DNA from 4 places in the Lysinibacillus sp. NPDC059133 genome. Region 3 is predicted to be linked to each of the others. Evidence: predicted binding sites of a transcription regulator. Region 3 holds the regulator's gene; each other region holds the start of a gene.
What was found. Region 3 encodes LexA, which represses DNA repair genes until DNA is damaged. Its sites were predicted from a motif close to CGAACATATGTTCG; they were not measured.
Positions count from the first base shown of each region.

Region 1: the regulator LexA is predicted to act here: its motif matches at 2,920-2,933, upstream of ruvA (Holliday junction branch migration protein RuvA).
Region 2: the regulator LexA is predicted to act here: its motif matches at 2,334-2,347, upstream of recA (recombinase RecA).
Region 4: the regulator LexA is predicted to act here: its motif matches at 2,123-2,136, upstream of ACFXN8_RS21215 (YolD-like family protein).

Region 1 covers NZ_JBHZDH010000019.1:68,012-71,826, reverse strand. Annotated here, with positions in the region: gene ACFXN8_RS12505 (transcription repressor NadR) at 290-823, opposite strand; gene ACFXN8_RS12500 (LysM peptidoglycan-binding domain-containing protein) at 966-1,994, shown strand; gene ACFXN8_RS12495 (phosphotransferase) at 1,984-2,862, shown strand; gene ruvA (Holliday junction branch migration protein RuvA) at 2,977-3,597, shown strand; gene ruvB (Holliday junction branch migration DNA helicase RuvB) at 3,616-3,815, shown strand, end outside.
Region 2 covers NZ_JBHZDH010000035.1:10,892-14,706, forward strand. Annotated here, with positions in the region: gene rny (ribonuclease Y) at 1-493, opposite strand, end outside; gene recA (recombinase RecA) at 1,187-2,251, opposite strand; gene ACFXN8_RS17220 (competence/damage-inducible protein A) at 2,658-3,815, opposite strand, start outside.
Region 3 covers NZ_JBHZDH010000049.1:6,122-9,936, reverse strand. Annotated here, with positions in the region: gene ACFXN8_RS20380 (gamma-glutamyl-gamma-aminobutyrate hydrolase family protein) at 65-787, shown strand; gene lexA (transcriptional repressor LexA) at 1,144-1,761, opposite strand; gene yneA (cell division suppressor protein YneA) at 1,924-2,241, shown strand; gene ACFXN8_RS20365 (YneB family resolvase-like protein) at 2,238-2,903, shown strand; partial or broken gene ACFXN8_RS20360 (hypothetical protein) at 3,263-3,364, shown strand; gene ACFXN8_RS20355 (transposase) at 3,443-3,815, shown strand, end outside.
Region 4 covers NZ_JBHZDH010000053.1:2,322-6,136, reverse strand. Annotated here, with positions in the region: gene ACFXN8_RS21225 (NUDIX hydrolase) at 378-773, shown strand; gene ACFXN8_RS21220 (hypothetical protein) at 1,001-1,564, shown strand; gene ACFXN8_RS21215 (YolD-like family protein) at 2,163-2,312, shown strand; gene ACFXN8_RS21210 (YjcZ family sporulation protein) at 2,554-2,700, opposite strand; gene ACFXN8_RS21205 (DUF4177 domain-containing protein) at 2,945-3,139, opposite strand; gene ACFXN8_RS21200 (hypothetical protein) at 3,278-3,529, shown strand; gene ACFXN8_RS21195 (hypothetical protein) at 3,547-3,669, opposite strand.

The DNA of each region.
Region 1 (3,815 bases), on a different contig from region 3:
TGAAGCTATCCAATTTAAGTGGATAGCTTTTTTTAGAGAAAATTGAAACACCTAATTCAGAGGTACAAGATCATAACATTGAGATGATTTCTGTTCCGACTGGGCTTTTCCAAGGGAAGTCCGATGAGTCGCTTGGGGTAACAGATATTTTTTGTGCGGAAGCGAGAAACTAAAAAAATCTTTGAATTTTTAAATACCTAACGAACAGAAAGCTGCTAGTCTCCGTGAAGACTAGCAGCTGCTTATCAATTATTTGATTTTACATGTTATGGAAGGGAAGTTTGTTAAATTATTGATCTACAACTAAATATCCCTTTTTTTGTAAAGTAAGCTCAATTAAATCTAAAATTTCAACAGAAGGCGCAGATATAACATGAAGATGTGTACCACCTGTTAGTTCGGATAAATAACTTGCCTGTGTTTCGTTGACACGTTGAATAAATTTTTTTACCTCATGACGGTTAGAGACCATAATCGATGCAGTAATTTCTCCATAAATAGGATGTTCAACAATAACATTTTTTACTGTACCACCGCAATCAACTATAGTTATCAGTTCATTTTCAGCATTCTCTGCAGTATGGAAGCAAGGAATTGTACGTTCAACAGTTTGCTGTATTTGTTCCTGATGCATGTAAAGATATCCTTGGCTAGTAGCAATAATAGGTTCATTTCTAGCCTTTAATAATGTCATATCATTAACAATGACTTGTCTAGAAACATTAGCGAATTTAGCTAGGTCTGTCCCTGTTATAGGTGCTGTGCTGTTTTTTAGTTGTGCTAGAAGTTGCAGTCGGCGTTCTTCGCCTAACATTTTTTTCATAAGAGATCACCTCTGCTTGTAATAAAGGAAGCAGTTTTCCTTAAAAACTAGTGTACCATGAAGCCTTTCTAACGTGGGTGAATTTTTTGTATCCAAATGGAACATTGAACATATGATACGGAGAGAGGAAGGGAGGAAAAAATTGCGTATTCATATTGTCCAAAAGGGAGACACGTTGTGGAAGATTGCGAAAGAGTACGGAGTTTCGTTTGAAGATTTAAAGCGGCTTAATGTCCATCTCGCTAACCCAGATTATATTGTACCGGGCATGGAAATTATCCTACCTGAAAAAATAAACAAAGAACCACATAGAGAACCGCATAGAGAACATCATCGAGAAACAGATTGGGGAATGCATAGAGAAGGACATAGAGAAGGACATAGGGAACCACATAAAGAGGGGCACAAGGAACATATGCACAAAGAACATATGCATAAGGAGTCACCTACAAGGCATGTTAAAGAAAAAGAGGTTCAGAGACCAATGCCACCACCAATTATTGTGCCACCACCGCCAATGCCTGAACCACAGATGATTCCAATTCCTTATCCAATGCCAATGCCGATGCCTCAGCCAGCGCCTGTTGAGCTTAGCTGGAATCAACAAGTTGTCATGCCAAGTGTAGAGCAAACTGTATCACCAATTCAAATTCAACCGCAACCGCAACCTGTAGCCCAACCGGCGCCAGCACCAATGCCAATGCCGCAACCGATTTTTATAATGCCACAAATGCCAGCAGTGCCACATTGTGCAAGCTGCCATCAGCCAGTGCATCATCATATGTATTGGCCAATGCCGATGCATATGCCAATGGAGCCGCAAATGGAGGCTTATACAATGCCGGAGCAACCAACATCATGTGAAATGCCATGCGAAAAAGTTGCTGGGGCGGAGGAGTTCTTAGAATCTAGTACATCTCCATTCTTCCCTATGAAGCCTGAATTTCAGCCGATGCCGGAAATGATGCCGGAAATGGAACAGCCATGTGGTTGTCATGCACAACCAGTCATGATGCCAAATTGGCAAATGGATCCATGTTGCAGTCCACCACCATGTCCACCACCATGTCCGCCGCCATGCCCATCCCATTGCCCAATGCCGTATTCGTCAGTAGGGCCATGGATGTCACCGCACTTTTTCCCAGGCGGGATGACGCCTTATCGATGGTGAAAAAGCGTATATCATTGAAGAAGTAAAGCCGAATATTTGGAAGTATAAATATCAATCTAATAATTATTTTGTAAAACGGGCAAAGCTGATAGAAATAGCAGAAAAGGTGAGGGTTATTCATCGACAGCTTGGATATCTGGAACCCTCGTTGATCTTACCTGTAATGAAAAGTAATGATGAGTATTTAATCGTGCAAGATTGGCAAGAAGGAAGTCATAGTGCTAATTTTGCTCGTAAAAAAGATCGGAAGGAATCACTTAAGTTATTAAATACGTTACATGATACACATAAAAAAATTACTTGGCAGCGTGTACCAGGTTTGCACACCTATTCACAGCTTTTAAAATGGCAAATGCGTCATATGCGTTTTAAAAGCAGACGGAATGAATTTCGTGCATTTTTAACAAAAGAAGAAATGGATCAAATTTTACACTATAGTGAGAAATCGTTACAGCTAATCGCGCAGGAAGATGTACCTGAAAAAGAAATAACGCTTTTACATGGAGATGTCGTACATCATAATTTTTTATGGTGCTCAGATGGAGAATTGCGTTTAATCGATTTTGATTTGGCTCACCTTGGAGAAGCGGATGATGAATATATTTTATGGTTGCATCGTGTACTGCCAGCTGTAAATTATGACCTTGGTAAAATATTTGCAGAGCTACCAGAGATGAAACGATTAGATAAAAGAAAGCTACATCGTTTAAAATATCCAAATGAGCTATTACGTGAATGGCTTTTTGCAGTAGATTTACCATTAGATCAACAGCTGGTATTTTTAGATTATTTAGTGCCATTTACAAAACGGGCTCTCACATATTGGCCCAAACTGTGGTACGATATTGATAAAATGATAAAGAAATGACCGTCTTTCGGCGGTCATTTTTGTATGTGAACGACTACTTGTGTTATTTCTTATAGTCGAGCATTCGTTCGCAATATGCTATAATCGAAGACGATGATTGTGAGGGAATATAGAATGTATGATTATTTAAAAGGACAAGTAAAGCGTATAACTCCTGAGTATATCGTCCTTGAACAACAAGGGATTGGCTGGCAACTGAATACACCTAATCCATTTGCGTTCCGGACATCGGCACTTGAACAGCAAATATTTGTACACTTGCATGTACGTGAGGACGCGCAAGTGTTATATGGCTTTCCAAATTTAGACCAACGAGAGCTGTTTCGTAAACTTATTTTAGTGTCAGGAATTGGACCGAAGGGTGCACTTGCTATTTTAGCTACTGGGAATCCTCAACAGGTTATCAGTGCCATTGAACGAGAGGATGAATCGTTTTTAGTGAAGTTTCCTGGTGTAGGTAAGAAAACGGCACGTCAAATGATTCTAGATTTAAAAGGTAAACTTGGCGGATTGTTAGAGACTATTGAGCTACCTAGTACAGAAGATGAGCTACCGTTATTTGGTGTAAATCCATATAAACATGAGCTTGAAGAAGCTATTCTTGCCTTAATGGCACTTGGTTATTCTGAAAAAGAACTAGAAAAAATACGTCCACAGCTCGAAGATAACGACAAGCTTGAAACAACAGATGCATTTATGAAACAAGCTTTACAATTGCTATTAAAGTTAAAATAGTGAAAGGGGGGGAAGTACATGTCTGAACGTATGATGGCTAGTGAGGCAGGTAGCTATGATGAACCGTTTGAATTATCTTTACGCCCACAAAGATTAGCACAATACATTGGTCAACATAAGGTAAAGGAGAATTTACAAATTTTCATTGAAGCGGCAAAGCTTCGTCAGGAAAGTTTAGATCATGTGCTGTTATATGGACCACCTGGACTTGGTAAAAC
Region 2 (3,815 bases), on a different contig from region 3:
CTTTTTCTACTTCTCCTAAGATAATAGCTTTTGCTTCATCTCTAGTTAAAGCAGAAACTCTTTCTAGCTCTGTTTTTTGCGAGGCAACGAGCTCGTCCACTTTGCTTTCCATCTGTTCAATATGCTGTTGTCTTTCGCTTAGAGCTTGTTCTTTACGCTCTAAACTTGCTTCTCTCTTATTTAGAGCATCATCCTTGCGATCAAGATTCTCTTCTCTTTGCAATAAACGGTTCTCTTGTTTCTGAAGTTCTGAACGACGTTCACGAATGTCATTTTCTGCTTCAGTACGAAATTTGTGAGTTTCATCTTTGGCTTCAAGTAGTGCTTCTTTCTTCAATGCCTCCGCTTCTCGTTTTCCTTCTTCAACGATTGTTTCAGCGACATGTTTAGCACCAGTGATTTTTGAGTCATTCACTTTTTTCATGTAGATATAGCTAACAGCGGCACCAACGATGAGTCCAAGCAAAGCGGAGATGATAGTAATTCCATCCATATGAACACCTCCTCTTGCTATTTGGGTAATACAGTTTCAGTCGGCGCTTACATCCATTTCGCCTTGGCATAATAATTGGTCCCGGATTTTGAATGATGTTCAGGTCTGCACAGGGAGTCGACACAATGTCTGGCTCTCGGTAAAGTCACAGGAAGTGGCGTTTTTACCGTTGCAGATACGTTAGCCGTTTTCGCATGATCCGGAGTTCTAAGGCTAACATCTTATTATTCATTTCTTTCAAAATCCTTGACTGCCAGGGTTCTTCATCTTCATTTAATAGGTCTTCAAAGGCCTTATAAATGAAGTCAGAATGTACTGCCTATTTAAAGTCATAATTCAGAAATTATACATATTTAATTGTATAGCTAGCCTCAAGCTCTGTCAAGGATAGTCGGGCATCTGTTCGCCCTCCTAAGAAAAAAAGTCAGTCATATCCATTAGGAGAATTAATTACCTATTACTTTTTACACTAACGCTTATTTTAACTTTTTACATTTATGCTAGAAGCAGTACTTAGGAATTATTTTTACAAAACTATTGAAGCTTCCCCATTTCTCTTTATGGCCCACAACTTTTGGTGATGAGCTAAGTGAATGAATATCCTAATTAATATTATAAAACCACATTCCCCAGTATGTGTAAATAAAAAAATGCATTGTTCTCACTATAAAGAGTGGGAACAATGCATTTATATTATTTATCTTCAAGAAGAAGCTTTAATTCCTCATCCATATCTTCCTCTTCATCATGCGCAGCAATTGTGTAAGATGAAGATGCAATACCGTAAGAAGCACGGATTTTATTTGCGATGTCGTCAAGTACTGCTGGATTTTCTTTTAAATACTGTTTAGCATTTTCACGACCTTGACCTAGGCGCTCATCACCGTAAGCGTACCAAGAACCACTTTTTTGAACGATGTCTAGTTCAACACCTAAATCGACTGTTTCGCCCTCTTTTGAAATTCCTTCACCGTACATAATATCAACTTCAGCTGTACGGAATGGTGGTGCTACTTTGTTTTTCACAATTTTAATTTTTGTACGGTTACCCATAATGTCATTGCCTTGTTTAATAGCTTCTGCACGACGTACTTCTAAGCGAACGGAGCTATAGAATTTAAGTGCACGTCCACCAGGTGTTGTTTCTGGGTTTCCGAACATAACACCAATTTTTTCACGTATTTGGTTAATGAAAATAGCAATCGTTTTTGATTTATTAATAGCACCTGAAAGCTTACGTAAGGCCTGAGACATTAAACGCGCTTGTAAACCAACATGCGAATCACCCATATCTCCTTCGATTTCCGCTTTCGGAACTAATGCTGCTACTGAGTCAATAACGATGATATCGATAGCACCACTACGTACTAATGCTTCTGCGATTTCAAGCGCCTGTTCTCCTGTATCTGGTTGAGATAATAAAAGCTCATCAATATCGACGCCCAATTTTTGTGCATAGATTGGATCTAACGCATGCTCAGCATCGATAAACGCTGCTTGTCCACCATTTGCCTGCACCTCTGCAATGGCATGAAGAGCAACCGTTGTTTTACCTGATGATTCAGGACCGTATACTTCAATAATACGTCCACGTGGATAACCACCTACACCTAATGCAGCATCAAGTGCTAGCGAACCACTTGAAGATGTAGCGATTTCTAAATCGGTCTTTTCGCCAAGTTTCATGATAGAACCTTTGCCGAAATTCTTTTCAATTTGTTTTAACGCCTGTTCTAAGGCAGCTTTACGATCACTCATTCATTTTCCTCCTTCGAAAACTGTTCACTGTTTTTCTCTATCTCTACTATACTTGTTTTTAAGAGAAGACGCAAGAAAAAAGCGAACATTTATTCGTTTTTCTTCAAAATAAAAATTTGGGTAACTTTCCATTACCCAAATTTCTATTTTTAACTATATTATGGATCATCACCAAAACGTGTGGTTGATTTCCGTTCCGACTGGGCACTTTGTTGCTGTCGCTTCGCTTTCGCACAGTTAAAACATTGTTGCTGTCGCTTCGCTTTCGCACAGTTAAAACATTGTTGCTGTCGCTTCGCTTTCGCACAGCCTCCACTCCAATGAACTTATTTACATAGTAGACGTTTTAACAAAAGTCATCTACAACTTTTGGTGATGAACCTATATTATGCCGAGTCATAATTGATTAACGTTTTTTAAAGCCTCTTTCTTCTAAAAGCTGCATTAAATAATGACAAGTAAATTTCGCCGCGCGAAGTCGATTTGTATTACGCATGCCCGATAAATGAAGTAAATACGTGATCGGTGTCTCAACGCCAATTGCAATACCAATCCAAACCGTCCCCACTGGTTGATGATCATGGGCTGTAGGACCTGCCGCACCTGTTAATCCAATACCAATATCGGTATCAAACTTTTTACGTACAGCACTAGCCATAGCCGCTGCACACTCACTGCTTACAATCCCATGTGTAGTTAATAATTCTTTAGAAATACCGAGCTGCTTTATCTTAGCCTCTTCTGTATACGTAACAACGCCACCAACAAGGGCATCCCCTACACCTGGTATTTCTGCAAGCTCTGACTGAAATAATCCCGCTGTTAAACTTTCTGCCGCAGAAATTGTTAACTTATTATCTAGTAACATTTCTACTGTTTTAGAGGCAAGAGAATCATCATCTATACCATATTGATAGTTCCCAACAACCGCTTGGATCTCTGCTACTTTTGCGGCAATAAGGTGCTGCGCTTCTTGCTCCGTTTCTGCTTTGGCAGTTACACGCAATGTAACCTCACCATCAGAAGCAAGTGGAGCAACAGTTGGGTTTGTTTGCGAATCTAAAATATCTTGGATACGTACCTCAAGCTCCGCCTCTCCAATGCCATAAAAACGCATAACATGCGAAAGTATAACCCCTCCAGCATTTAACATCGCACCAAGTTTTGGTTTTGCTTCATACTGGAACATTGGCTCAAGCTCTTTTGGTGGCCCTGGAAGCAAAATATACGTACGCCCATCCTTTGTTACTATCATGCCAGGTGCCATGCCGTGATGATTTGCAAGCCCCTCACTACCTGCTAATATTAAAGCCTGTTTACGATTATTATCCGTCATTGGACGTCCTCGTTTTGCAAAAAATTGCTCAATATTGGCCAGTGCGATCTCATCAAATTCGAGTGTAACGCCAAGATGACGCGCAATCGTTTCCTTTGTTAAATCATCCTTTGTAGGTCCAAGCCCACCAGAGAAAATGAGTAAATCAGCACGAGCCTCTGCAATGGAAATAGCTTCTTCTAAACGTTGTGCATTATCTCCAACAACAGTGTGATAATACACATTTAT
Region 3 (3,815 bases):
TCAATCAGGCTTTTTCAGGCAGAGTTAATGCGAGATCAATCTTGTAGATCATGGAGGGGATAAGATGAAACCAATTATCGGTATAACAGCCTTTGTAGAGGATGATTTGTCCTCAAGATTAAATGCCGCCTACAGCAAAAGTATAATTGAGGCTGGGGGTGTTCCACTAATAATTCCGCTTGGAGTGGAAGAGGATGTAGCACAAATTTTATCGTTGACGGACGGATTATTACTATCGGGCGGACATGATGTACATCCATTTCTTTTTGGTGCAGAACCTACACCAAAATTAGGGAAGGTTCATCCAGAAAGGGATTCCGTAGAACTTTCCTTAATTGAAGCCGCCTTTATTCGGAAAATGCCGATTTTCGGAATTTGTCGAGGGATTCAAATGCTAAATGTTGCGTTTGGAGGCACGGTCTATCAAGATATTGAGAGCGAGTATCACAGTCGGAAATTAATAAAGCACATGCAACAAGCGGCACGGGGCGTTACTACACATCATGTTCATCTAACACCTGATACATTATTAACAACGATGATCGAGGAAGAAAAAATTGCGGTGAATTCATTTCATCATCAGGCAATAAACGTAGTAGCAGAAAAATTGAAAGTGGTAGCCAAATCAAGTGATGGTATCATTGAAGCGGTAGTACACGAAGATTTACCATTTTGTCTAGCAGTACAGTGGCATCCTGAGGAGCTAGCCATTGCAGGAGATGAAGTATCCAAGAAATTATTTACTGCATTTGTAAAGGCAAGTTTGAAGTTTAAGATAGAGGCATAAAACTTGATAAGCGTTTAATGGCATAGATTTTTTTACCTAAGGGCAAGATAACCTTGGTGATAAACATGAAAAAATAGAGTTAGTGTATATAAGTTGATTGGAGTGGAGGCTGGGCGACTCCTTGGGGATTAGCGGCTCATCGGACGCCCCCAGGAAAGCGCCCAGCCGGAACGGAAATCAACCCACGTTATGGAGATGAGCTGATTTAAGTAACTAAAGGCTTTGCTAGGTGTAGAAATCCATTTTAAAGTGGGTTTTTTTAATGTTTAAAATAACACTCAAAAAATAAGAAAAAGAGGTATATGCCCATTTGTGAACATAAAATCCTCTTTTTATACTGTACTATTGAGATACTTTTAATGTACACGACGATAAAGACCTACAACATGTCCCAAAATAGAAACTTGGTCTACGATAATTGGCTCCATTGTTGCGTTTTCAGGCTGTAAACGGAAATGACTTTTTTCCTTAAAGAAACGCTTTACAGTTGCCTCATTCTCTTCAGTCATTGCTACGACAATATCACCATTATCAGCAGTTGCTTTTTGTTTAACAATCACTAAATCTCCGTCTAAAATGCCAGCTTCAATCATTGATTCACCCATAATTTCTAGCATAAATAACTGATCTTCACTTGTACCATAAATATCTGGTAGTGGGAAATATTCATCGATATTTTCAACAGCAGTTATCGGAGAACCTGCAGTAACCTTCCCAACAAGTGGGACATGTATAACATGTTGCTTTTGAATAGAATCCTCTGGCTCTAGAATTTCAATGGCACGTGGCTTAGTTGGGTCGCGTCGAATCAAGCCTTTTTGCTCTAAACGAGCTAAATGTCCATGAACTGTAGAGCTTGAAGCAAGTCCAACTGCTTCACCAATCTCACGTACAGATGGTGGATACCCCTTTGTGCGCACCTCTTCTTTAATGAAATCTAAAATGGCCTCTTGTCTTTTCGAAACTTTTTTCATGATTGCTCACCTCTTTTTTCTAATCATTCTACTTATTAGTAGTATAGCAGAATGCGAACACTTAAGCAAACATAGGTTCGAAAAGTGTTTGACAAAAACGTTTGTTCGCATTATTATAAGAACGTATATTCCGAACAAACATTCTCGAAAGGGGTTATAAACATGAACTGGTTTAAAAAAAATCCACATATTACAACTTTATTAGGAGCTTGTCTACTATTTACAGCATATCTTTTTATAACAGACCCAGGCGAGGTTACATACGCTGAAATTGAAATCGAACATGGTGATAGCTTATGGTCGTTAGCCGAACAATACCGTGGTAAAATGAAGTCGGATGAATGGATTAAGCTTGTTAAGGCAGAAAATGAATTATCGAACGTACGAATTATTGCAGGTAAATCTCTAGTGATTCCAGTAGTGGGTGACGACCAACCAAACCCTATAAATTCAATTGAAATTGCGAGAAATGTAAAATGATAACTAAACAACAATCGGCTGTTGTCTATTGCCGTGTGAGTACAGAAAAAGAGACACAAAGCTCCTCGTTAGAGCGTCAGGAGGAGGAGCTAGTACGCTATGCTAAAGAGCAGGGTTACGAAGTGAAGCGTGTTTTTAAGGATAAGCATAGCGGCTATGATGTGGAACGAGAAGGTTTACTAGAAATGCTTGATTTCATAAAAGAAAAAGAAGTTACAGCATTATTTGTGCAGGATGAGACACGCTTAGGACGTGGAAATGCTCGAATGGCCGTGTTGCATTTATTGCAGAAAACTGAAACGAATGTTTTCTCTATGCGAGACGCGGGACCTGTACAATTAAATGAAATGGATACGATGCTCCTAGAAATTTTAGCAATTGTAGAGGAGTACCAGCGCAGAATCCATAATGCTAAAATACGTCGTGGCATGCGTCGTGCTGTTGAAAATGGCTATCGCCCTGAAAACAATTTATCTAATCGAGGGAATCCAAACGGTCAAGAACGCAAGGATGTACCTGTAGAGGAAATTGTAAATCTTCGTAATCGAGGTTTTACCTTTGAGGAAATCGCTTTAACACTTAGAGGTCTTGGCTTTGAGGTAAGTAAAGCTACTGTACATCGGAGATATCGGGAGCATCAAGAGGAAAGATTGCAAAAATAAAGTGACGTTTAATCAGTGGGAGTTTTGTCGTCCCGCTGATTTTTTTATTGTTAAGGAAATTATAAATCTTATACGAGGAGGAAGCTTGGTGGAATTCAATAATCGGGAATTATTAAACGCATTTTACAAGATTATTTCAGTGGTTTTTGGGAAATTCATCAAGAGAAGTCTCCCAGATCCTATCGGAAAGATATTGGGGAAACGATTCAAAAAACGATTCGATGTGGTTCAAGAAGTCTAGGCTATATTCATTACGAATGCTGGGGTTGTTCTGGTGATGCCAAATTAGTATTTATTTCTCTTGTAAAAGTTGATTTTGCAATAAATGTGGAAAGAAGTATACAGATGATTGGTCAGATAAACAACAGGAATTAGTGTTCAATGTGTCTCATAGTCGTATGGTATTTACGATTCCAGAGGAGCTTCGAAATGTGTTATTTCAGGATAGGAAAAAGTTGTAGGAGTTAAGTCGATTAGTTGCTCAAGAATTTGAATATTACTACTAAAATCGTTCTAAAAAGCGTCGACTAAAGCCCAGAATTATCACAGTCATTCATACGTTTGGGCGAGATTTAAAGTTTAATCCGCATATCCATGTACTTGTCACAGAAGGAGCGATAGAAGTCCAGCGATTAGATTGGATTCCTTACGAATATTTAAGAAAATCGTGGCAGAAGGTGGTACTAGATTCAATGAAGCTGTGGTATCCAGAGAATCTAGCTGTTCAGAATATAATCAATGAATTATATAAACGTTATACCAAAGGATTTAATGTGAATGCTGAAAAGAAGATGAAGAATGCGAAAGGAGCAGCTAAATATATTGGAGAATATCTTATACGTCCTGCCATCGCGGAATATCGGATTATTGGCTATGACGGTAAAGAAGTAATCTTTTGGTATGAAGATCATC
Region 4 (3,815 bases), on a different contig from region 3:
TTTATGTACTTAAACTCCCATGAAAGAACTTAATCATCTTTCATTTTCTGTGGTGAAGAGCTGATTTTTGTCGGGGTCTTTCCTCACATTCAAATAAATAATACAAATAGAAATTAATTAAGAAATCGCCTTTTCCATGTTAAGCTGCAGGTGAGTTTTGTGGAGGAATATGAGTTTGTGAAGAATTGTACTTAAACTCCCATGAAAGAACTTAATCATCTTTCATTTTCTGTGGTGAAGAGCTGATTTTTGCGCTTCATGGATGGCTAACGGGTGCTTTCCTTAAAGATGGGATTCCACAGAGATCCCATCTTTTTCTTATTCAACTAACGATGCAGGATTTGGAATAAAGGTTTATATAAAATGGGGGAATACATTTGCGAAATCGAGGTTCAGTAGTTTTGATTAAAGATAAAAAGGTAGGACTGATTAAGAGGGTTCGAGAAGGTTCAGTTTATTATGTGTTTCCTGGTGGAGGAATAGAAGATGGAGAGACACCTGAAGAAGGAGCTAAAAGAGAAGCGTTAGAGGAATTAGGTGTTACGGTTAAAGTTGGTAAGTGCATTGCAACAATCGAATTTAATGGAACTCAATACTTTTTTCTTGCTGAGATAATGGATGGCGATTTCGGCACAGGGAAAGGTGAAGAGTACACAGATAAGAAAAGACAACCTGGAACATATCTACCGATGTGCGTAGATATAAACCAGTTATCTTCTATTGACGTTAAACCAAAAGAATTAGCTATAAAAATACAATTGTTATTCAATTAACGGGTGCTTTAGTTGAATAAGAGCTACTAAAAAATCGTCAAATTTATTATGAAAATTTAATACTAAATTACCAAAAAAAGCATGTTGATTAATCTTTATTTATAATATGCTTTCTTTTCATTTACTATAAAAAATGTTTTTAGAATTACTTTTAATCAAACTTTATTCCAAACCAACGCCTCCGAATTGGAGGTGTTTTTATTTTTGAATAGATGGAGGAGAATCACATGAAAATTCAAAAGGTCGAGTTAAAAGAAGTAGAAGTTGTAGAAGTTGACGGTGAATTTGAAAAGCGATTTATTAACTCGAAAGTACACCCAGCCTTTTTAACGAACGCTGCCGTGAAAAAAGGTTATGATACAGGCCTATTAGAATCGAGTTTATTTGAGGATTTACTGAAAATAAAGGGACTTGAAACACTTATTACTCAATCCGATGAAGAAGCTTCCTTTGAGTTATTGAATGCTTTTGATGAGCAAAAATTAATTGCTGTTATTTATCTAGCTGCAATTGGCGCCAATAAAAATCTTGGATTATCCTTTGATGAATTTTTAGAAATGTACCATTATCCATTAACAGATACAATCCAACTTTATGCCAATTTGATTGTTGGATTATTGAGTGAATCGAATGAATTTCTCAAGCTTTACACAAACAAACGAAAAAATCCCCCAAAAAACAACACCACCAAAGCTAGTCATCAAGCATGTGGAGGACCTTTACACACTCTACGTATTAATAGCAGGCATCGAACCCCGAAATTTTTTGGCATGGTCCAATCGCAACAGTAGAGCGTATTTATGCAAATAAACTGGCGTTTGATGGGTGGAGTAATAGCCTGATAGGAGAGTGAGTACATGGCTAACAATAACAATGAAGTTTAATGGAAAATCATTCAGGTTCTGAGAGTGCTTTATTATATAATCAAGTAGATAAAAATGAATTTATAGAGTTAAACTCAAATGTAAGAAATGAGGTTAATGCATTCCAATATTCATCATCCGATAATGAAAGACAAACTCACGTTGAAAAGTTGGAAGTAGCAATAGCAAAATTTAAAAAATTAATGTATGTATTTCTGAATCTTGTATGGAATGAATTTTTATTAAGTACCTGGGCTTTTTTTACTATGTATTATTCGTATATTTGATAATTAGAGGTATACTTTATAAGAAATCCTTAATAGGATAGATGAGAGAAAAAAGTGGTTAAATTGGACTATGCATTAAACAGAAGTTGAAAACACAGCATATATTAAGAGACTAGCAAAGCTAATTTAGCCGGGCTGGTCTTTTTCTATTCCCATAATTTTTTCTTGCCAAAACCAAACGACGGTTCTAACACGTATACAAACGTACGTTCCTGATTAGCGAGAGGAGAGTGATTGTTATGTTAAAAGATCGTGGAAATATGAAGTGGACAGCGATGACGTTGCCTGAACATTTAGTGAAGATTCGAGAATGGAAAGAAGAGCAATTTCACGACAAAAAGCGAGAATTAACGGAATGGGAACTAGAGGAGATTGAACAAACAATATAACGAGCCTTTAAGTTGCGAAAGTTAGTAAAAAGCGATATGGGGACAAATACAACTATGGTGATTGCGAATATATCGAAGGTTTTGGAATGACATATTTTGATGATGTAGATGGTCAGCCTGTAAAAATCAGTGAGGATGGCAATGTACATGTTGTGTATTAATTAATTTGCTGAACATTTTCAGGAACGAATCTATTAAAGGGTCACCATGCTGGGAGGGCGACCCTTAAATCGGAAAAATGTTAATACTCTCTATGCATGAAAGTAGCGCCGATAATAATTAGAAGTATAAATAGAACAACAATTAAGGCAAATGATGAACCATTACGATTACCGCCACCGTAATAGCAACCTTCATTTATGCCACCAACATTTCCATAGTATCCCATAAAGTATCCCTCCTTTCTACAATATATAATATGTTAGCTGTAGAGAAGGAGTGGGGTGTTAAACCATTCAGCTACAGGTATTAAAAAATATTTTTTTGTGAGATAAGACAATAAAAAAGGGTCACTTGGGATAGGAGTGACCCTTAGTAACAAAATTCGGAGGTGTAAGGCTAAATTAGCTTTACATTACTATTAATATGACGTGGTAGCTATGTTTGTATAGTTTATAGCCTGAAAAATAGATTTATGTATTTTGTGGTCTTTCGAAAATTAGTTCATGGTAAGTACCTAACCCAGGTGCAGAAGTGAAATCAGGAGTTAAGATTTGAATAAATCTCCAACCTTCTTTTGCGTGATTTTTAATTACTTCTCGATAATCTTCGGTAGGTCTGCCTGTTATTTTTTTAAACTCAATTTTTACAAACTTATATTCGTACATTAGAAACAACTCCTTTTTAACCAGATTATAACATAAAAAAGCCGCAGCGTTTGCACACGCTACAGCTAAGAATTGGTTTATGCCCTTCTATTTAGGCTAGTCAGATAACAGCATTATAACACATAGGAGGGCAAAACTATGTTAAAAGGGCAAACGACAGTTAAAAAAGAGAATTTACATCAGTGGATTGAGAATTATCGTTGGATGGTTGAAACGATTGAGAAAGCTAGGCAGCCAGTAGCAAATGTCGACAACAACAGTTACATTGGGGCTAAAACAGCTATGTATGGTATTGAGGCAACACTACCTAAAGCAAGTGGTGGTACGAATGATCCAGTCTTTATTGAAGTACAACGTCGTGTATATTTAAGTAATAAACGCATTCGCTAGTAACTTTCCGTCTTTTACTAATTTCCCCAGCCTAACTTTCGATATTTCCAATACCTCAGATGCGATGCTTCTGCTGCAGATAGCAATTCTTCATTCAAAAATTCTAGAAGTTCCTCAGTTGATCCAAATTTGTATTCCATTTACTCACCTCGCTTTAACATAAATAGAGTAAGTCTTATGATGTGAATTAAGATTGCGATTCCGTACAGCGCAATTAATACATAATCTAAAGTTGATGGATTCTAATTATTATGATTGTACTGGGAATTAATAAAGCAATATTTGT